3 regions of the Priestia sp. YIM B13486 genome follow, and region 1 is predicted to be linked to each of the others. Evidence: riboswitches for the same ligand, from Rfam matches in the RefSeq annotation. Region 1 holds a riboswitch; each other region holds the start of a gene.
The links. A riboswitch is a leader RNA that binds a small molecule or an ion and turns the genes downstream of it on or off. The one in region 1 is predicted to bind thiamine pyrophosphate.

Region 1 (6,941 bases):
TATAACTTATTTAAGACGGCGCATACGGACGGCTGGATTTCAATGTTAATTAGCGGGTGTATTATTCAAGTAATTACATTATTCCACTGGGGATTAACGCATCGTTTGCCAGGTCTAACTTTATATCAGATGACTAGCAAGCTGCTTGGCAAGTGGGTAGGTAATTTTTTAAATATAGGATATGTATTTTATTACATCATTGTTTCAAGTGTTATTACTGTTTTGTATGTAAACGTGTTAAAGCGCTGGCTGTACCACTTAACGCCAGCGTATGTTTTGGTCCTTTTATTAGTTGTGATTGCGCTGTATTTTGCAAAAGAGAATGTCCGCAATATAGGGCGTTTCTTTACAATTGTATCCGTATTTTTAATTATTTTAGTGCTGTTGATATCGAATGCTTATAAAGAGGCTGATGTCCGGTACCTGTTTCCGATTGGGCACAGCGGTATTCAAAATATCTTGCTGGCGTCAAAAGAGGGAAGTATTTCAATGCTAGGTTTTGAAGCGATTTTGATTTTAGCTCCATTTGTAAAGGCAAAATCTACTATGACATTAAAGATGGTCATGCTTAGTAATTGTATCGTTACCGTTTTATATGTATATATCATCATTGCTTGTTATTTGTTTTTTAGTCCGGATGAAATCTTAATCGTACCAGAACCGGTTTTGTACATTTTGAAGGCGACGCAAAACTCAGTTATTGAACGAATAGACTTGGTTTTTATTACCTTTTGGATTATTTCTGTTATTACGTCCCTTATTATGTACGTGTATATTTCAAGTGTAGGCATGCAGGAAATATTCAAAAAGAAAACTCACCGTCCGTTTGTTCCAATTGTATTGATATTCGTAACAGGTCTTTCCATTTATTTTTCAAAAACGGATAATCTTGTGACAGCTTTATCACAGGCAACTAACTATTTAATTTACGTATTCATTTTCTGTATTCCTATTTGTTTGTTAATTCTATCATGGATAAGAAAAGGAACAGTAAAAAATGAAGCATAAACTTATCAAGATCTTCAATGTATGTTTAGTTCTAAGTTTTTTAACAGGATGCTGGGATCAAAAAATGCTAAAAGATACGATGTTTTTGTCTACAGTGGCTTATGAAAAAAAGAAAGGAAATAAGGTGATTTCTACTATTGCGATCCGCTCGTACACTTCTAAAGAAGGGATTTTAGTGAATAAAACCTACCATGTGGCAGGAGAATCACCTCGGGATGATCGAACAAAAATTAACCAGCAGGTTTCTGGAATTGTAATGTCTGCTAAAAAGAGAATAATTTTATTTGAAGATCGATTAGCTAAAGAAGGTATACTAGAATTATCAGACGTTTTATATCGTACACCAGAAAGTCCTTTGACGGCTAAGTATGTCATTGTCGAAGGAAAGCCGAGTACTATCGTTGAATTACAGCAAGTAGGAGAAGAGCTAATTGGAGAATATTTAGACGGAGTTGTTCATACGGCTGAAGCGAATTCTTTAGTACCAATTGAAACTCTTCAGTCACTTTGTACCGTGTTGTTTGATGAAGGAAAAGGGCTAGCTCTTCCTTATATGAAATTAAATACTGAAAATAAGACCGTTGATGTAATCGGTACAGCTTTGTTTAATAAAGATAAATTTTCAGGCATTACATTAAATCCTGAGGAATCCAAGGTGCTTCTTTTATTAGGAAATCAAAAAGATAAATATATGATTATGAGTGACAAAATTACCATACATGACCAAAAGTATGTAGTATCGTATGATGTGTCAGACGCTAAAGCAAAGATGAACGTTAAGCCGGATGCGATTCACGGGGTAAAAGTGACCATACCACTACATGTAAAAGTAAGCATTAATGAATTCACTAAAAACGAAATGTCATCCCCTGCATTAATAAAAAATGTACAGGAAGAAATTGAAAAAGTTCTACAAAAGAAAGCAGAAAAAGTAGTTGTAAAGTTGCAAAAAGCTAACTGCGATTTTCTTGAAATAGGAAGAGAAGTAGCCGCTTATCATCCGAGTATATGGGAAAGGCTTAAATGGAGACAGGATTATAAAAACATCTCGATTAATCCGAAAGTACAAGTGGAAATTATCCATCGTGGAATTATTAATTAACAAAAGTCATGCGAAAAGCATGGCTTTTTTAAGTGAAAAAATTTTAGTTTACAAAATAATAAAAAGGGAATTGTATTTATTTATTGATGTGATAGGATAAAAAAGCATGTAAATGCATTCACTACGAATGAAAGCAGTGGACGGGTACATATAGATAATAATAAACGGTTTTGGGAGTCAAAGAAGGTGATGTTGAAGTGAATGTAAGCATCAGGTCAATCGTTAAAAAAGTCATGTTCATTCTATTTATTGCATATACAGCAGTGGTCATTTATGCTACTCTCATACGGGAAAACGAACATGTTTACGGAAAAGCAATGAACTTGGATTTATTTAGCACGATCCGTCTGATGTGGGACAGCGGGAATATAATGCTCACTCTGACAAATATACTGGGGAATATCGTGATGTTTGCGCCGCTTGGAATGTTTATTCCTTTGTTTATGAAGTGGTTTGACGGTTTTATTCAAGTGTTTACGACGGGTTTCTTAATCAGTTTTCTGATTGAAATTTTACAGTACAAGCTAACGGAACGAGTATTTGATATTGATGATATCTTTTTGAATACGCTAGGTACATTTATAGGCTGGGTTATTATTAAAATACTATATTGGGTCAAGAACGTGCTGAAAGCACGTTTCAAAAAAAGATAAAGAGATGGAGACATAACTGAATCAATAGCTAGAAAGCAGCTACAGATATGAAGTCTACGTTTACCATCACAATGAAAAGATCCGAACGATGAATCGTTCGGATCTTTCTTCAACTAAAATACTTTTGTCCTAGCCACTGCCTCTTGTTGATAGAAACACTTAATGCAGCGTCTTACGGAAGAATGTGAGGATTCAACGATAATGTGCTGACAATTTTGCTGAACAAATAATAACTTTCTTTCAAGCTGCTTAATTTGTTCTTTAAGCTGTTCTACTTCATTATTGATAGATATTTGAACCACTGTTAACAAACTCTTTAGCTTTTTCTTTCATTCCTTCTTTTCTTACTTCGTTTACATCTTTTTCATTTTCTTGAGCCATGTTACGAATATCTTGAGAAATACGCATCGAACAGAATTTAGGTCCACACATTGAACAGAAATGGGCTGTTTTAGCACCTTCAGCGGGAAGTGTTTCATCGTGATATTCTTTTGCGCGCTCTGGATCTAGTGACAGGTTAAATTGATCATTCCATCTAAATTCAAATCTTGCTTTAGACAGCGCGTTATCGCGTTTTTGTGCTCCTGGATGGCCTTTTGCTAGGTCAGCGGCATGCGCAGCAATTTTATAGGTGATAACGCCTTCTCGAACGTCTTCTTTATTTGGCAGACCTAAATGTTCTTTTGGGGTTACGTAGCAAAGCATAGCTGTCCCAAACCAGCCAATCATTGCAGCCCCGATACCTGATGTAATATGGTCATAGCCTGGAGCGATGTCGGTTGTAAGCGGTCCAAGAGTATAGAAGGGAGCTTCTTGGCATATTTCCATTTGTTTATCTACGTTTTCTTTGATGAGGTGCATAGGGACATGTCCAGGGCCTTCAATCATAACTTGAACATCGTGTTTCCAAGCAATTTTAGTTAATTCACCAAGCGTTTCTAATTCACCGAACTGTGCCTCATCATTAGCATCTGCAATGGAACCAGGACGCAGCCCATCGCCAAGCGAAATAGAAATATCGTATGCTTTACAGATTTCACAGATTTCTTCAAAGCGAGTATATAAAAAGTTCTCTTCATGATGAGCTAAACACCACTGCGCCAAGATGGATCCTCCGCGTGAAACAATACCTGTCGTACGTTTCGCTGTCAGAGGAATATAGCGTAAAAGAACACCTGCGTGAATAGTAAAGTAATCAACACCTTGCTCCGCTTGTTCAATTAATGTATCGCGATATGCTTCCCACGTTAGATCTTCTGCAACACCTTTTACTTTTTCAAGCGCTTGGTAAATAGGAACAGTCCCTACAGGAACAGGCGAGTTGCGGATAATCCATTCGCGCGTTGTGTGGATATCCTTTCCTGTTGATAAATCCATAATTGTATCGGCTCCCCAACGCGTTGCCCATGTCATTTTTTCTACTTCATCTTCAATAGCTGAACGAATAGCTGAATTTCCGATATTAGCATTGATTTTTACGTGGAATTTGCGGCCGATAATCATCGGTTCGCTCTCAGGGTGATTGATATTATTAGGGATAATGGCACGTCCTCTTGCTACTTCTTCACGCACGACTTCAGGATCCATCTGTTCACGAATAGCGATAAATTCCATTTCGGGCGTGATGATTCCTTTTTTCGCATAGTGCATTTGCGTTACATTTTGATTTTTTTTCGCGCGCAAAGGTAAACGATTAGTGATAAAGCGCTCGTACTGATCTCTTGGATCACCATCATAATAACCGTTATCCTGTGGCTGAACCGTACGGCCTTGATATGTTTCTACATCGTTTCGTTCTGCAATCCACTTTTCGCGCAGAGCCGGTAATCCTTTTTGTAAATTAATTTCATAACAGGGATCTGTATAAACACCACTCGTGTCGTATACACGTACGGGATTATTTTCTTCTTCCCCAAAAGATCCTGTAGTAGGAGACTGATGGATTTCACGCATAGGCACTTTAAGATCTTCTCTGGATCCTTGGACATATACTTTGTGACTGTTTGGAAAAGGCTTTTTCATAGAAACTGATACATTTTGTTTTGACATTACATATTCCTCCGGTTTCGCATAAAGTGTAGCTATACCGAACCATAAAAAAATCGGGTTCTGTGATAGACAGAACCCGATGGAATAGGCGAAAAAAGAATAAACATATACTATTCTTTTCAAGACTACTTCCCTCCGCTGGTATAACCCAAATCAGGTTCAAAGGGTTAAAGAGTTTTATAGCACTCTTCTCTCAGTCTGAGCTATCAGACACCCCTAGTAGAAATAACATTTAAATTATTCAATTTACGGCTTAAGTTTACCATCATTCGGTAAAAAATCAACCCTTAAATAAAAAAAGCTAGACAATCAACGTTGTCTAGCAGCATCGATTGCAATCACAATAGCTGTAATAATGTGCATAACAAACCCTAAAAATGGAATCCAAGCAACCAGTGAAGTAACAATCCCTAGTATGTTTCCATACGCAGATAACCCTCGTCTATTAGCTAAAATGAGTGTGATAGCATGAAGAATAAATCCAATAAAAAGAGGAGTATAACTAAAGCCCATAACAATCCCCGCGCCAATTAAAGGAATTCCCAGCAAGGCTTCATACCCAGCAGTGACCCATTTCATTGTACGTACATTTCCATTCATAGTAAAAAGCCTCCTAAAAAAGATACTACTATATACGAGAAAAGAGAGAAAAAAGTTTCAAATTACTTAGGGGATATGTCGTATAAGCAAGCACTAGTTGATTAAAATGATAGATGACAGTAAAGGGGATGGAAAAAACATAATGATTTAGTCATTTTTTCACACTAAAGAAAAATAGTCTAGATGATTCATTTTTAGCTAAGGACCCGGAATTTATACCGAACATAGCGACTGCTTTTTAAAACAAATAAAAGCTGATATCTTGTTTTTTGGTTATAGCATGTAAGGTTTTTATTACAAATTATTAAAGATTCTTATCTTTTTGCAAATACACATTGTATTTCATAGTTTTAACAATTATGATAAAAAAGCAAGTGTCAAAATAGGAAAATAGTTGAGCATGGAAAACGAAGCGATAAGCTTATTAATTTGAAAGAAAGGCAAGGTATATAGCTTTATGTGGGAAATTATTGTAGCAATCATTTTAGGGATTGTAGAAGGTTTAACAGAGTTTGCTCCTGTTTCGTCAACTGGGCATATGATTATTGTGGATGACCTGTGGTTAAATTCAAAAGAATTATTTTCATCTCCCGTAGCTAATACATTTAAAATTGTTATTCAGCTAGGGTCGATCTTAGCAGTAGTAGTTATTTTTAAAGATCGTTTCATTAATTTATTAGGATTGGGAAAAAAGCCAGCCGCTCCAATTGGACCGACAAATCGTTTGAATTTAATGCAAGTAATTGTTGGTCTGTTACCCGCAGGAGTGTTAGGTCTTTTGTTTGATGATTACATTGATGAACATTTGTTTTCTTTAAATACGGTGCTAATTGGCTTAGTAGTCGGAGCTGTATTAATGATTCTAGCAGATTTGTTTGGACCTAAACGTCCGCGTGTAGAGACGGTGGACCAAATGTCTTATGGACAAGCACTGGGTATAGGACTGTTTCAATGTATTGCTCTTTGGCCAGGTTTTTCTCGTTCAGGCTCAACGATTTCAGGAGGGGTTCTTCTTGGAATGAGCCATAAGGCAGCGGCAGATTTTACATTTATTATGGCAGTGCCAATCATGGCAGGAGCAAGTGGACTTTCATTGGTTAAAAACTGGCAGTATTTCACATCAGATGCACTACCGTTTTTTATTGCTGGTTTTATCAGCGCCTTTATTTTTGCGCTGGTGTCTATTCGCTTTTTCCTGAAATTAATTAATCGTATCAAATTAGTACCATTTGCACTATATCGAATTGTGTTAGCAGCTATTCTATATTTTGTATTTTTATAAAATAAACATGCGTGTTCTTTAGTCCCTTAAACTTCTAATAGAGACTCAAAGAGCAAGAAAAAGCTATTGCAACATTGCAATAGCTTTTTTGTATAAATATATATTATCGCCTTTTGAAAGCGTTTTATAAACATGGGTATTGACAAAACGTGTCGAAAAATAGTAAATTAATATTTGTGCAGTATAAAGTTAAGTAAAAGTAAGACTTCTGTTTAGTTTTATTGACTGTAAAAAACGTATGACAACG
Region 2 (6,941 bases), on a different contig from region 1:
CAGATACCCCTGCATGCTTCGCTACATCACGAATCGTTATCTTTTCTCCCATAAAATCTCTCCAGTTAAACGGTTAACTATTTACTCGTTCATTATAATTCACTCCTTTATTATCAGTCAACGTATTTTTCAAATTATCTGTTAACTATTATAATATCTTCCTAGATTGGTATGTTTTAAGCAGTGACAAGATGTATTGACACCTGTTAATCTTTGAAACGTACATATAAAGTTCGGTGCACAGCACGCACCGATCCGTGATAAAAGGGGCGTTCAAAAGGATTTCAGGAGGTACTTACTTTATGTTTAAGAAACTAGCAATTATTGGAGCACTGGCAGTTCCTATGTTCGGCATGAGTCACGGGGCAAATGCCGCTGAAACAACTCATCGCGTAAAAGCCGGAGAGACTCTTTACAAGATTGGCACTGAATACGGCGTTACGGTTAAACAGTTAAAAGAAGCGAATCACAAATCTACGGACTCTATTAATGCAAATGAAACACTAACAATCCCTAACTCTATTAGCGAAAGTGATAAAGAATTGTTAGCTCGCCTTGTACAAGCTGAAGCAAAAGGCGAACCTTACGCTGGCAAAGTGGCTGTAGCAACAGTTGTCTTAAATCGCGTGGATAGCGATTCTTTCCCAAACTCTATTCATGATGTCATTTATCAAGGTACACAGTTTACACCTGTACAAAACGGTGAAATTAATAAAGCAGCTGATGCTGAAGCAAAAAAAGCTGTAAATGAAGCACTAGCTTTTAGAGGTCAAGGAAAAGGTTCATTATTCTTCTTTAATCCAGATAAAACAAGCGACCAATGGCTTCGTCAAAAACAGGTTACGATCACAATCGGAAATCACGTGTTTGCAAAATAAACAAAAAAAGCACTCAGATGAGTGCTTTTTTTAATATGCAACAAGTAAGCTTAATAAAACAGCTATAATAATAATAGGCAATACGTATTTAACTAGAAAGAACCATGCGTTGAATAATTTAGCGCCTTTTGTACTTCCTGAAATAAACTCTTCGTACACGGCTTCTTTTTTCATTTTAAATGTCACAAAAATCGCAATGGCTAAACTTCCCAGAGGCAGCATTAAGTTGCTCACAAAAAAGTCAGCTACGTCAAATATACTTCTGCCAAAAAGTGAGACATGTTTTAGTACACCAAACGAAAGCGCTGATGGGATACCTACCACAAACACAAGAATCCCTGATAAAGAAGCGTAGCGAGTTCGTTTTGTCTGATCGTCTTTGGTTAAAGCAGCTACGATAATTTCCAGCAGTGAGAAAGCAGACGTAAGCGTAGCAAATAGAAATAAAATTAAAAACAGTGCTAAAAAGACGGTACCAAACGGCATTTTCTCAAATACTGTTGGCAAGACCACAAACAAAAGTCCAGGTCCTTCAGTTGGCTTTAATCCAAATGAAAAAACGGCTGGGAAAATAGCCAAACCCGCCAGCAGCGAAACAAACAAGTTCAAAATAGCAATAGTCCCAGCTGAACGCGTCAAGCTTACTTTTTTCCCTAAATAAGAGCTATATGTCACCATGCAAGATAATCCCACGCAAAGCGAGAAAAACGACTGACCGAGCGCATAGAGAACAGATGACCCTGTAATGGCTGAAAAATCCGGTTTCAAAAAGAACTTTACTCCGTCCATTGCTCCGTCTAATGTTAAAGAACGCACCACGATAATGATAAAACAAATAAATAACAGCGGCATCATGTATTTATTAGCACGCTCTATTCCTTTTTGTACGCCTTTTGAAATAACAAACACTGTAATTAATAAAAACAGCGCCTGTGCACCTAATACTACATAAGGTTGGCTAATGACGGCATTGAACAACGGACCGTACTCTTTTCCGCTTAGCATACCGGTTACGCTCATAATCGTATATAAAATCACCCAGCCGCCAACGACGCTGTAAAAGGAAAGCAAAACGACACAGCTTAGTACTCCCAGCCTGCCAATCCATACCCAAGCGGATTTTGGAGCAATTGCCTTATAAGCACTAATCGCTTCTTTCCCCGTATGTCTTCCAATGATAAATTCTGCCAACAGAAGCGGCAATCCAATAAAAATCGTAAATAAAATAAACAACGCAAAAAACGCTCCACCGCCACTGGTTCCCGTTACGTATGGAAACTTCCATATCGCTCCTAGACCAATTGCTGCCCCAGCAGATGCTAAAATAAAACCGAGGCGTGAAGACCACTGATTTCCTTTACTCATATAATGTTACTCTCTCCTCTTCTAAACTCAAAACTCACCTGATTAGTACTGTACCATAAATGCAGAAGAAAATCATTCCCGTTTTACTTTTTTCTATAAAACGATATCTATATAGAATAGAAAAAATGAAGAAGCAGCTGCTTCTTCATTTTAAGGTTGGTGTTTCTATTCAAAATTTATTCTCTGTACGAGGATTCATCTCCACGGTAGGCTTCTTGATTTGAAATTTCTTCAATATGCATATGCCCTTCTCTCTCTAAACGAAGGACCGTACGCTCTGCATCTTCATAACTCTCGCACGTCACTTGTTTATATTCCATATCATCTTTATCCGTGTAAGCGACTAAATATGTTTCCATTTTAACTCCTCCTAATATAACCTGTATGTAACGTATGTTGCCTTTTTCGTTTATTTCTAAACATATAGGCTCCAAACATAAAGCCTAGCATACTATAATAGCGGAACTTCAATTTAAAAAAGTTGAATTTTTCATTATGCACCGATGCAACATGGAGGTTACACTTATGACATTTATTTTATCATTCGTACCAATTGTTGTTCCTTTTGGTATTTTAATTAGCTTAATTGCTTTTACAGCTGCTTTTTTACAATCAAAAGAGCATCATAAAAAGCTCTAGCTTACAAAAGCTAGAGCTTCTTTTTAAAAACGTCTATAGCGTTTAATCAATCCCACAATAATGGCAATTGCTAATAAAACAACTGAAATGATGACAGTAATGACAATTGGCTGATTTCCACTTTGCTTCACTGCAATGGCAATATAAGCCCAAATAAAAACAAGCGGATAAACAGCGTCTCGGTTTTTTAATGTAAACATGATGCCCAGCACAGCTCCTACCAGCAGCATAATAATCGTCCATGCTAACTCGTTTAAGCCAAGCAAGTGCTGTATTCCATTTGCTTGAAATACGACAAACACATTGACAATAGTCGCAACAGAAATCCATCCAAGATAAAGCGAAATCGGCAGACGCATAAACCATGTCGTCATTCGAGAATGCTGAATAATGGAATACACAATCATTAATGTGCCTAGAATAAAGAGCATAACTAAAAGAGATAACTTATAGTAATCGTTTTGGAAAATAAAGATCCACGCACTATTTAACAAACAGTTTAGAAAAAACCAAATGCCGATACGTGCATATATTTCCTTTTGATCTTCTCTTGCAAAAAATTGGCGTATAACCCAAATGGTTAATAATAAATAAATAACGCCCCAGATAGCAAAAGCATAACCCGCTGGTGTAAACAACGTAGGAACTTGCGCAGAAGCTTCTCCCGTTGTTTTGCCTCCTATTGGAATGGCATTTGCTAAATAATTCACAAGCAGTGTAATAGCCAAGCCTACTGTATTTAATACAGCATACAAACGAAATTTCGCCATTTTGTTCTCTCCTTTCTTCTATTTATATGGGAGTGTTTCGGAGACGAAAACGGCTCTTCCCTTCATTAATACCTCTTCTTCCCTAAAAATATGCATTTTTAAACAAAAATGATTAAAAATAGCTTTAAGAAATTTCCTCTTTAAGAAAGAAAAGCGGTTAGCACACAATTTCCCATAACGCTTTCTATTTTTCAGAATATATGGTAAGTTAAACTTAGATTAATAGGAAGTCCACTAGGGGTGCCACCGGCTGAGACAAGTTTTCTTGATCCCTTTGAACCTGATCTGGCTCATACCAGCGTAGGAAAGTGGCAATGTTCAGTTTTTACTGTCCTTTGCCACTCCGTTTATAAACGGAGTGTTTTTTATTTCCTTTATGTGCTTGTTTGTGACTTCCTCATATTAAAGGAGGATTTTGATGTCATTTTCATCTCAATTAAGACAAGAAGCAAACTATATTTACGAAGCCATTTTTAACCATCCTTTTATTAAAGGAATTGCTGAAGGAAACGTGCCAAAAGAAGCGCTTATTCACTACGTTTCTCAAGATTACGAATACTTAACAGCATTTGTTCGCATTTACGGCGCTGCTTTAACAAAATGCCGCACGCGTACCGAAATGGAAGCCTTTAATGCCGGCATTTCTACGGTATTACATAGTGAAGTACACCCTCACAATAATTTTTGTGAAGTAGCAGGCGTACGTTATGAAGACCTTCACACTGAGACGCTTTCACCGACGGCCAGCCACTACATTAACCATATGACAAGTGTTGCGCATACAGGCAGCTTAGCAGAAATCATTGCAGTGCTTCTTCCATGTCCATGGACGTACGTTGAAATTGGCCAGCGCATTACAGAACAAGTAAATCCATCTCCTTCTCATCCTTTTTATGAATGGATTCAGTTTTATAATAATGAAGAAATGAATGGCACAACACAATGGTTTTGTAACAAGCTTGATGAACTCGCCGAACAAGCTACTGAAGAAGAACGTAACCGTATGAAAGATCACTTCATCAAAAGCTGTGAACTGGAGTATTTATTTTGGGAAATGGCATATACCCAAGAAAAATGGCCGCTTTCTCAGCTTTCACTTTCAAAATAACGAAAAAGCCTCCTATCAGGAGGCTCTTTTATTTCAATAGTTTTTTGATCATTTTCAAGCTTTGTTTTTCCGAAGGATAGCGGAATGACAAATCAAACTTGGTTGTTTGAGACAGCATGCTTTTAAAATGAGTGAATGTCTGAAAGCTGTCTTTTCCATGATATTGACCCGTGCCGCTTTCTCCCACTCCGCCAAACGGCAAATATGGCGTAGCGATATGCATAAGCGTATCGTTTATACAGCCTCCTCCAAATGAAAGGCGCTCCGTTATCACGTTTTGCACATTTTCACTTTCTGTAAATAAGTAAAGAGCTAACGGCTTAGCTTTTTCTTGAACTTTATGAATGACTTCGTCTAGTGTTTCATATTCAATCATAGGAAGAATAGGCCCAAAGATTTCTTCTTGCATAACATCTGATGTCCAGCTTACTTCACTTAACACCGTAGGTTCTATTGTTAGCGTGTTTTTATTGTACCCGCCTCCAACTATAGCATTTCCGTCTTTTAAAAACTCAACTAGCCGAGTAAAATGACGCTCACTGACAATACGGCCGTAGCGGTCGCTTTCAAGTGGATTACTACCGTAAAATTGAGAAATTGCTTCGCGAAGTTTCTCTACAAGCTGCGCTTTCACTTTTTGATGCACGAGCAAATAATCAGGAGCAACGCACGTTTGGCCTGCATTCATCCCTTTACCAAACATAATTCGCTTCGCTGCAAGATCTAGGTTTGCGTCTTCATGTACAATGCACGGACTTTTTCCGCCTAGCTCAAGCGTGACTGGAATAAGCTGCTTCCCTGCTTCTTGCATAATAATTTTCCCTACATTTACACTTCCCGTAAAGAAAATATAATCAAGTGGCTGTTTTAAAAGCAGGCTCGTCGTGTCTACAGCGCCTTCAATCACCGTCACAAATGCTGGGTCAAAAGCTTCAGCCAGTAATTCTTGTATAACGCGAGATACGCTAGGCGTTAATTCAGAAGGTTTTATAATCGCCGTGTTTCCAGCGGCAATCGCTCCTACTAAAGGAGACAATGCTAATTGAAACGGATAGTTCCACGGAGCAATAATTAACGCGACTCCATACGGTTCAGGAACAATTTTCCCTTTAGAGCCCACATGTGTTAAAGCGGTTTTTACTTTTTTAGGCTTCATCCATTTTGCTAAATGCTTAAGCGTAAACCGAATCTCCTCTAGTAAAATCCCAATTTCCGACGTGTACGCCTCTACTTCAGATTTATTTAAATCTTGTTTTAAAGCATCCATAATTCTCTGCTCGTTTTGTTTGACTGCGTCTCTTAGCTTATTCAGCGCTTGAATACGGCTGCTGATACTCTTGGTCTTTTGCGCATAGAAATACTGCTTTTGTGTAGAAACAATATGTTCAATGACCGTTTCATCTGTTATATAAAATCGCTCGTGGTTCATCTCTTTCATCTCCCTATAAACATTCGCTTTCAACTGTAGCAAGCAAGTTTTTTAATAGCTCAACTGCCTCATTTAAAGCTAATGAATAATATCTCTGCGTTCCTTTTTGCTCAATTTGCACAAGCTTTTGATCGCGTAGAATTTTTAAATGATGAGAAATTGCCGGTCGTGATAGCGTAGACTCATTTGCAATTTCATTTACGGTTAAAGGCTCTTTTTCCGCGAGCAGCAAAATAATATCTTGTCTTGCTGAATCACTTAGCGCCTGAAAAATAGGAATGCTGGCACGAAATAACTCGACTGCTTTTTGACTCATATAGATTCTCCTTTATTTAATTTCTTGTGTTCTGCGGACAACGGATGTAAGCCACTTTCTTGGCACGAAGCGCGGGATGAACGTAGCGAGACGAAACTGTACTCCTGGTACGATAACCGTCTGCCCTTTCATAAATTTTTTATAGCCAACTTTCGTTACTGTTTCTACATCCGTTGCACCGCTTTGAAAAAGCTTGGAGTTGCTTAGCTGGGCTCGGTCGCTAAAACCCGTTTTAGTTGGACCCGGGCATAGAGCACTTACCGTTACATTGGTACCTTTTAATTCATTTTCAAGGGCCTCTGTGAAAGATAATACGTACGCTTTCGTTGCGTAATATACCGTCATAAGTGGACCTGGCATAAATGCAGCAACAGATGCAATGTTTAAAATTTTCCCGCGATTTCTTTTGACCATATCCGGTAAAAATAATTTTGTT
Region 3 (6,941 bases), on a different contig from region 1:
GCAATATTTCTTAATACTCTTCTTCATTTATCGCACGAACGTGGAGAAATTGAAACAGCATACGAAAGAAGGTCTCTTACTATTTTTAGAGACCTTCTTTTTGCATCAAAACTATAGGCTGTTTTCTCGCTGTGTTTTTGGTTCTTCAATTTTTACATCATGTTCTTTAGCCAGCTTTTTAATAGCTGCATTGTAATCGCGTATGCCTTTTCGTGCCTCATCAAGCATAGCATTTGCCTCAGCAATAAGGTTGCGGTCCTGCTTTTCTAAAGCGCTGACAATTTTAATGAAAGCGTTATACTGGGTATTGGCAGCCTTTATATAGCCTTCATGAACCTTTCGAAGATCGTCGGTTTCTACATTGATGTTTTCCAGTTCATCAACAAATTTACGATAAGTAGGAATGACTTCACTCGTCATCGTATCATACATCACTGCGTCACTTGTGTAGTTAGCGCCTGTAACAGAATCGTATGCGTCAATCGCTTCTTTTTCAAGCTGAGCGGCTTTTTTTAAATCTTGGTTGTTATAGTCGATTAAATCATCTTGAACAGGATCACTAAAGCAGGCGGATAATAAAAACAAAAGAGGGACAAGACAAAATAAAACCTTCTTCAACGAATTTCACCTCCGTTTAACAATGTATGAAATATCTGCTTGGCAAAGTCGGTTTTAATAACTGGAGAAAAAGAAGGGAGTGTATAAAAGGATTTTTAAAGGTCGGCAGTGAATTTATTCATAAGTCGGTTTGTAGTTGACCACCCCTTAGTAGCAGGAAGGAAGAGAAAATGATTAAAATAAAAAGAGACCACTTAACGAACAATGAAGTTATTGAACTAGTAAGTTCTCACCTTCAAGGAATGAACTTACATTCACCCCCTGAAAGTATTCATGCTCTAAATGTTGAAAGCTTAAAACACCGTGATATTACGTTTTGGAGCGTGTGGGAAGACAGCCAGCTAGCAGGATGCGGGGCTATAAAAGAGTTAGATGAGCACCACGGAGAAATTAAATCGATGCGAACAGCCGCAGCTCATTTGCGAAAAGGAATTGCTAGAGAACTACTGCAGTACATAATAAATGAAGCGCAAAAACGAGGGTACCGACGCTTAAGCTTAGAAACAGGATCCGCGTCTGCTTTTGAACCGGCTAGAAAGCTGTACGCCAGTTTTGGATTTTACGAGTGCGAACCGTTTTCTACCTACAAAGAAGATCCATACAGTGTATTTATGACAAAGAAATTGAATGATTGATTAAAAGAGGCTGTAACAAAAGTATTTTAGTCAAAGAAGATCCGAACGATGAATCAAGATTCTTGATGAAGAATCCAACTCGTTCGGATTTTTTATGGTGATGGTGAACGTAGGTTTCATATATGTAGTGGCTTCTAGCGGTTGATTTAGTTATGTCTCAACCTCTTTGTTTTTTGTTTTGTCATAATTCATATAAAAAGGTATAAACTAGGTTTTTTCACTAGACAAAAAAGATTTTCCTATGTAGTATAAGTGTCAGATAATACAAAACGAATGTTCAGTATAAATAATAAATGTGCGGGGCGGTGGAAATAGCTTGAATAAAAAAAAGCTTCAAAGTGAACAAACCAAAAGAAAAGTGGCAGATGCCGCTAAAGCATTGTTTTCTCAAAAAGGCTATAAAGCTACATCTATTGAGGAAATTGTAGAAGCTACGGGAAGCAGTAAAGGGAATATTTATTATCACTTTAAAAGTAAAGAAGGGCTTTTTCTCTATTTAATAGACGAATGGGATCTCGAGTGGGAACGAAACTGGAAAGAAAGAGAGTCTCTTTACAAAACAACAAGAGATAAGCTTTTTGGAATTGCGGAGCAAATCATTTTAGATGATTTAAATCATCCTCTTACGAAAGCTGCCGATGAGTTTTTTAACAACGAGGAAAAGGGCAGCGACATCGAAGAGCGAATTGATGAGATGGTGAAACGACACGTGGAGTTTAACCGGGAGCTTTTGCAAAAAGGCATTGATGAAGGAGAGTTTTCTCCTAAAAATGCAGAACAGCTTGCAGTGATTTTAGAAGGGCTGTTTGTTGGAATGAGCCGCATGTCTCGAAAAACGAACACGGAAAATGCCTTGCAGCTATACCATTCAGCAATCGATGTATTTTTAAATGGAATTATAGCAAGGTCTTCTTAAATAATCGGGGATGCTTATTGCGGTAATGAGTAATCCCTCATTATTTTGTATTTTTATAGACCGAACGTTCAGTATTTTTGTAATCAGGAGGTTTATATGTCATTATTGTTAAGAAATCGAGCGGCGATTTTGCTGCTCATGCTAAACATTTTTATTATTTTTACAGGAATCGGTCTCGTTATTCCAATTATGCCAACATATATGACGGAGCTTCATATCAACGGCAGCGTGATGGGCCTCTTAGTAGCGGTGTTTTCACTGACTCAATTTTTGTTTTCACCTTTAGCGGGTCGGTTATCAGATTCGTTAGGGAGAAAGAAAATTATTGTAGCGGGAATGATTGTTTTTGCCTTGTCTGAATGGTTCTTTGGTTCAGTGAGTACACCTCTTTTATTATTTGTATCGAGAATGTTAGGCGGTGTCGGGGCCGCGCTCATTATGCCTGCTGTTATGGCCTATACAGCGGACGTGACGTCTGCTAAAGAACGTGCTAAAGGAATGGGCTATGTGACGGCGGCGATTACAACAGGATTTATTATTGGACCTGGTATCGGCGGCTTTTTAGCTGAATACGGCATGCGTGTACCATTTTATATGGCCGCAGTAGCAGGAGGCTTGGCTGCAGTGATTACGCTTTTTGTTTTGCCAGAGTCTCGTCCTGTACAAAATCATGCTGTTTCAAACAATGAGAATCCAAAAGAAGATCGGCTGCTACTCCAGCTTATGAATTCCTATAAAGAACCTTATTTTCTAAGTTTAATTATTGTTTTTGTGACATCGTTTGGATTATCCAATTATGAAACGATTTTTTCGCTATTTGTTGATCATAAATTTAGCTTTACGCCCAAAGATATTGCGTTTGTTATTACGTTTGGCTCTATTGCGGGGGCCGTAGTGCAGGTTACGATTTTTGGCTGGATTTTAAATAAGTTTGGTGAAAAAAGAGTGATTTCGTTTTGCTTGATGATGACGGGACTTTTTATTTTACTTACGCTGTTTGTGCACACGTACTGGCTTATTATTGTTGTGACATTCATCGTCTTTTTAGCAACAGATATTTTACGTCCGGCAATCAGCACGCAAATGTCGATGATGGCACAAGACGACCAAGGGTATGTAGCCGGACTAAATTCTGCTTATACAAGTCTTGGGAATATTATTGGACCCGTTGTAGCAGGCTTTCTTTTTGATATAAACATTAATTATCCGTACGTATCAGCTGCACTTGTACTGCTGCTTTGTTTTCTTTTATCTTTAAGAGCAGGGAAGGACAGAAAAACAGCTGTGAGAAATCAAGCGGTTCAAGAGAAATAACCATAAGGAAAAAATGATAGAATTCTTAGGGAATTGAAGACCTCGAGTAGCTTACTGGAGGTCTATTGATTATTCTTTTAGGAATGGTGTAAGGTTTAAAGCGCCACTCACCCTATAGAGAAGCTTTATTTTATCGGCAAAACAGTGAAATGGTTGCAAATAAAAAAGGTTAATAGTAAACTTTAAACGTAACAAGAATAGTATGGGAGCTTGCGCGGGGCAGGCTGAGAGTACAGGGACGCCTGTTGACCATTTGAACCTGTTGGATAATGCCAGCGCAGGGAATGTGAGTACATACCAAAGCACTTTGCGCATGCAAGGTGCTTTTTTGTCTTTTTTTTGCAGTGTTAAAACTAAATGAAAAGAGTGAAAAAAACATGGATATTAGTAAAATTTCAGCTCAATTAGAAAAAGTAAGAGATACAAGTCCGCTTGTTCATAATATTACGAATGTTGTGGTAACCAACTTTACAGCAAATGGACTGCTTGCACTAGGAGCTTCACCTGTTATGGCTTATGCGAAGGAAGAAGTGGCTGACATGGCACGAATCGCCGGAGCGCTTGTCTTAAATATGGGTACACTGACGGCTCAAGAAGTAGAAGCGATGAGAATAGCAGGAAAATCAGCAAATGAAAATGGCGTGCCGGTTATTTTCGATCCTGTAGGAGCCGGAGCGACACCGTTTCGTACAGAAGTAGCACGTCAGCTTGTAGAAGAATTAAATATGGCAGTTATTCGTGGTAACGCTGCTGAAGTTGCGAATGTCGTAGGCGAGTCATGGCTCATTAAAGGCGTTGATTCATTAGAAGGGCAAGGAGACGTCATTGAACTTGCTGAAAAAGCAGCGAACAAATTAGATACGGTGATTGTTATCACGGGTAAACAAGATGTAATCACAGATGGAAACAAAACGTATACAGTAGACAACGGTCACCCGTTATTTACGAAAGTGACGGGGACTGGGTGTCTGCTAACATCAATTATAGGAGCTTTCGCTGCTGTAGAAAAAGAATATGTCGAGGCAAGCGTTGCTGCTTTAAGTTTTTACGGAGTGGCAGGTGAAATCGCCGCAGCGAAAAAAGGTGAAGAAGGGCCGGGAAGCTTTCAAATTGAGCTGTTAAATCAGCTTCATCTTTTATCTGGGCAGGATATTGAATCATATGCAAGAGTACATCAACGTTAAAAGGAGCCGGAAAATGACAAATGAAGAAATCAAAAAGCTGCTGCAAGTTTATTTTATAATGGGCAGCAATAACTGTAAAAAAGATCCGAAAGAAGTGTTGAAAGAAGCAATTGAAGGCGGCGTTACCGTGTTTCAATTCCGTGAAAAAGGCGAGGGTGCCTTAACAGGAGAAGCGAAATATCAGCTGGCGAAGGAACTTCAGCAAATTTGTCAGCAGCACAGCGTTCCTTTTGTGGTGAATGATGATCTGGACTTAGCGATCCGCTTACAAGCAGATGGCGTTCATATTGGACAAGAAGATGAAAAAGCTCATATTGTTCGAGAGAAAATAGGAAAAGGAATTGTGGGCGTCTCTGTTCATAATGTACAAGAGCTGCAGCAAGCGATAAAAGACGGGGCGGATTATGTAGGAATGGGACCTGTTTTTCCTACTTCTACAAAAAAAGACGCAAAAGCAGTGCAAGGTACAAAGTTAATTGAAGAAGTGCGAAACCAGAATATTGACTTTCCAATTGTAGGAATCGGCGGGATCACGCCTGAAAATGCCAAACAAGTAGTAGAAGCAGGTGCAGATGGCGTTTCTATTATTACCGCGATTAGCTTAGCAGCGTCTCCAAAAGAAAAAGCAGCTCAATTGAAAGAAGCGGTAAGAAAATAAAAAAAGCGCACAGTGTGCGCTTTTTTATTATAGCTGAACAGTTTGAGGAGTTTCTTCGCCTTCATTCATAAAGCGAATTTCGTTCGGCGTAATTTCAAGAACAACATACTCAGGGTCATTTGGACCGTCAAACCATTCTTTCATGTGATCGTTCCATATACGCCCTTTTAATTGATCACCAGTACGAAGAACAGCTGTACCAGATAATTCTAAGTATTGATCGCCATATCCTTCGCCGCTGTAGCCCAATAGTACGTGCACGTTCGGATTGGCTTCGATTTCCTCTGCCTTATGTGTATTGATATTTGTTGGTGTGTAAAGAGCGATACCATCTTCATCGCTAAAGAATGTCATATAGCGAGAGTGGGGTTTGTTGTTTACAACTGTGGCTAATGTTCCTACACGATTTCCTTCTAATACTTCGTTTACTTTTTTAGCAATTTTTTGTTCATTCATTTTATCCATCTCCTTTATTACTTTTTATGTTCCTCAATCGAAGATAAATAAAACATACATGTCTAAAAAAAATATAAGTTAACAATAAAATAATTATGTAAACTAGTAAAATGAAAAATAAAAAAAGCTAGCTACAGCTAACTAAAAAATAAGCCCGCACTGCCGTAACCCTAAGTGTCTTAAATACCCAGATCTACTAGGTGGGTGCCCTCATAGCCGGGTTTAGCGTCCCAAGAAGGGCGTGCTATCTGCAGCTAAATTTTGAGCTCCCTTTTAACACTCAAAGGTTTAAGACAACATGAGTATACGCACAGCGCAGGTATGTATAACAAATGTAAATAAAATGCCGATATATAAATGTTTTCTAATTAATCAACTTTCATCGTACAAGAAATGATTATAACGGAATAATGAATGGAACGCAAGACTTTTATTTAAAGTTTTTCTTCTCTAACATCTTGGCGGGGAAACAGCAACAAAATAAGAAAAGGGCCCGCAACTGGAATGAAACATAAAAGAAGGTAAGGCCGGGATGCTATCCTTTCTTTTGTCATAACGGAGTAAGAAAGCCACGTTAAAACAAAAAAATCAGCGGTCATCACGCTAACAAGCTGTGACTGCATAAAAGCATCTCCATAAGCTTTTATTGAACCTAAGGATAGTCCGTATGCGTAACCTGCAATCGTGAGCGCTAAGCATAATCCAATCCATAGACGAGAAGAAATGATAGCAATGAAACGTGAAGGAATACGCGAACGTGTTCGAACTTTTTGTCCTTTCCAATGATAATAGAACAAAAGAGAAAAAGCTCCAAGCGCAAATGATAGAAGAGAAAATGGCCATCCAAGCAGTTTGTATGTATCTTTTTTACAGATCATTACCATAAACAATACTGGGAAAAGTCCTAAAAAAGAGAATACTATAACCACGAGCGGATCTACCTGTTGAAAATTTCCTGTGATAAGATTTTTAAACAGCAAATCATTACCGGCGCTTGCTCCTGGAGCTAGCAGCAAGGCGTATAGTACAAGCATAGCCCATACAATGATATACATATTCTCAACTCCTTTTAATTGTTTTAGTGTACAAAAACCATTTCAGTATATTTCCCCGTCTTGTGACGAAGGGAAACGCTTGAAACTCTTCTTTAATTAGGTGTA

Region 2: linked by a shared signal. The riboswitch ahead of tenA (thiaminase II) and the one ahead of thiC (phosphomethylpyrimidine synthase ThiC) in region 1 are both predicted to bind thiamine pyrophosphate.
Region 3: linked by a shared signal. The riboswitch ahead of thiM (hydroxyethylthiazole kinase) and the one ahead of thiC (phosphomethylpyrimidine synthase ThiC) in region 1 are both predicted to bind thiamine pyrophosphate.

The regions. Positions count from the first base shown of each region.
Region 1 covers NZ_JBHZOZ010000023.1:11,912-18,852, forward strand. Annotated here, with positions in the region: gene ACFX4G_RS27555 (GerAB/ArcD/ProY family transporter) at 1-1,008, shown strand, start outside; gene ACFX4G_RS27560 (Ger(x)C family spore germination protein) at 998-2,110, shown strand; gene ACFX4G_RS27565 (VanZ family protein) at 2,308-2,763, shown strand; gene thiC (phosphomethylpyrimidine synthase ThiC) at 3,043-4,812, opposite strand; TPP riboswitch at 4,926-5,040, opposite strand; gene ACFX4G_RS27575 (hypothetical protein) at 5,122-5,412, opposite strand; gene ACFX4G_RS27580 (undecaprenyl-diphosphate phosphatase) at 5,870-6,694, shown strand.
Region 2 covers NZ_JBHZOZ010000002.1:373,166-380,106, reverse strand. Annotated here, with positions in the region: gene ACFX4G_RS06085 (LacI family DNA-binding transcriptional regulator) at 1-52, opposite strand, end outside; gene ACFX4G_RS06080 (cell wall hydrolase) at 303-878, shown strand; gene ACFX4G_RS06075 (sodium-dependent transporter) at 909-2,243, opposite strand; gene ACFX4G_RS06070 (hypothetical protein) at 2,420-2,602, opposite strand; gene ACFX4G_RS06065 (TspO/MBR family protein) at 2,906-3,652, opposite strand; TPP riboswitch at 3,879-3,976, shown strand; gene tenA (thiaminase II) at 4,071-4,760, shown strand; gene ACFX4G_RS06055 (aldehyde dehydrogenase) at 4,789-6,189, opposite strand; gene ACFX4G_RS06050 (ArsR/SmtB family transcription factor) at 6,203-6,505, opposite strand; gene ACFX4G_RS06045 (SDR family NAD(P)-dependent oxidoreductase) at 6,518-6,941, opposite strand, start outside.
Region 3 covers NZ_JBHZOZ010000002.1:387,572-394,512, forward strand. Annotated here, with positions in the region: gene ACFX4G_RS06115 (UDP-N-acetylmuramoyl-L-alanyl-D-glutamate--2,6-diaminopimelate ligase) at 1-14, shown strand, start outside; gene ACFX4G_RS06120 (hypothetical protein) at 112-618, opposite strand; gene ACFX4G_RS06125 (GNAT family N-acetyltransferase) at 789-1,253, shown strand; gene ACFX4G_RS06130 (TetR/AcrR family transcriptional regulator) at 1,570-2,169, shown strand; gene ACFX4G_RS06135 (MFS transporter) at 2,266-3,483, shown strand; TPP riboswitch at 3,676-3,784, shown strand; gene thiM (hydroxyethylthiazole kinase) at 3,861-4,667, shown strand; gene thiE (thiamine phosphate synthase) at 4,681-5,325, shown strand; gene ACFX4G_RS06150 (pyridoxamine 5'-phosphate oxidase family protein) at 5,353-5,781, opposite strand; RNA gene ssrS (6S RNA) at 5,929-6,106, opposite strand; gene ACFX4G_RS06160 (hypothetical protein) at 6,216-6,836, opposite strand.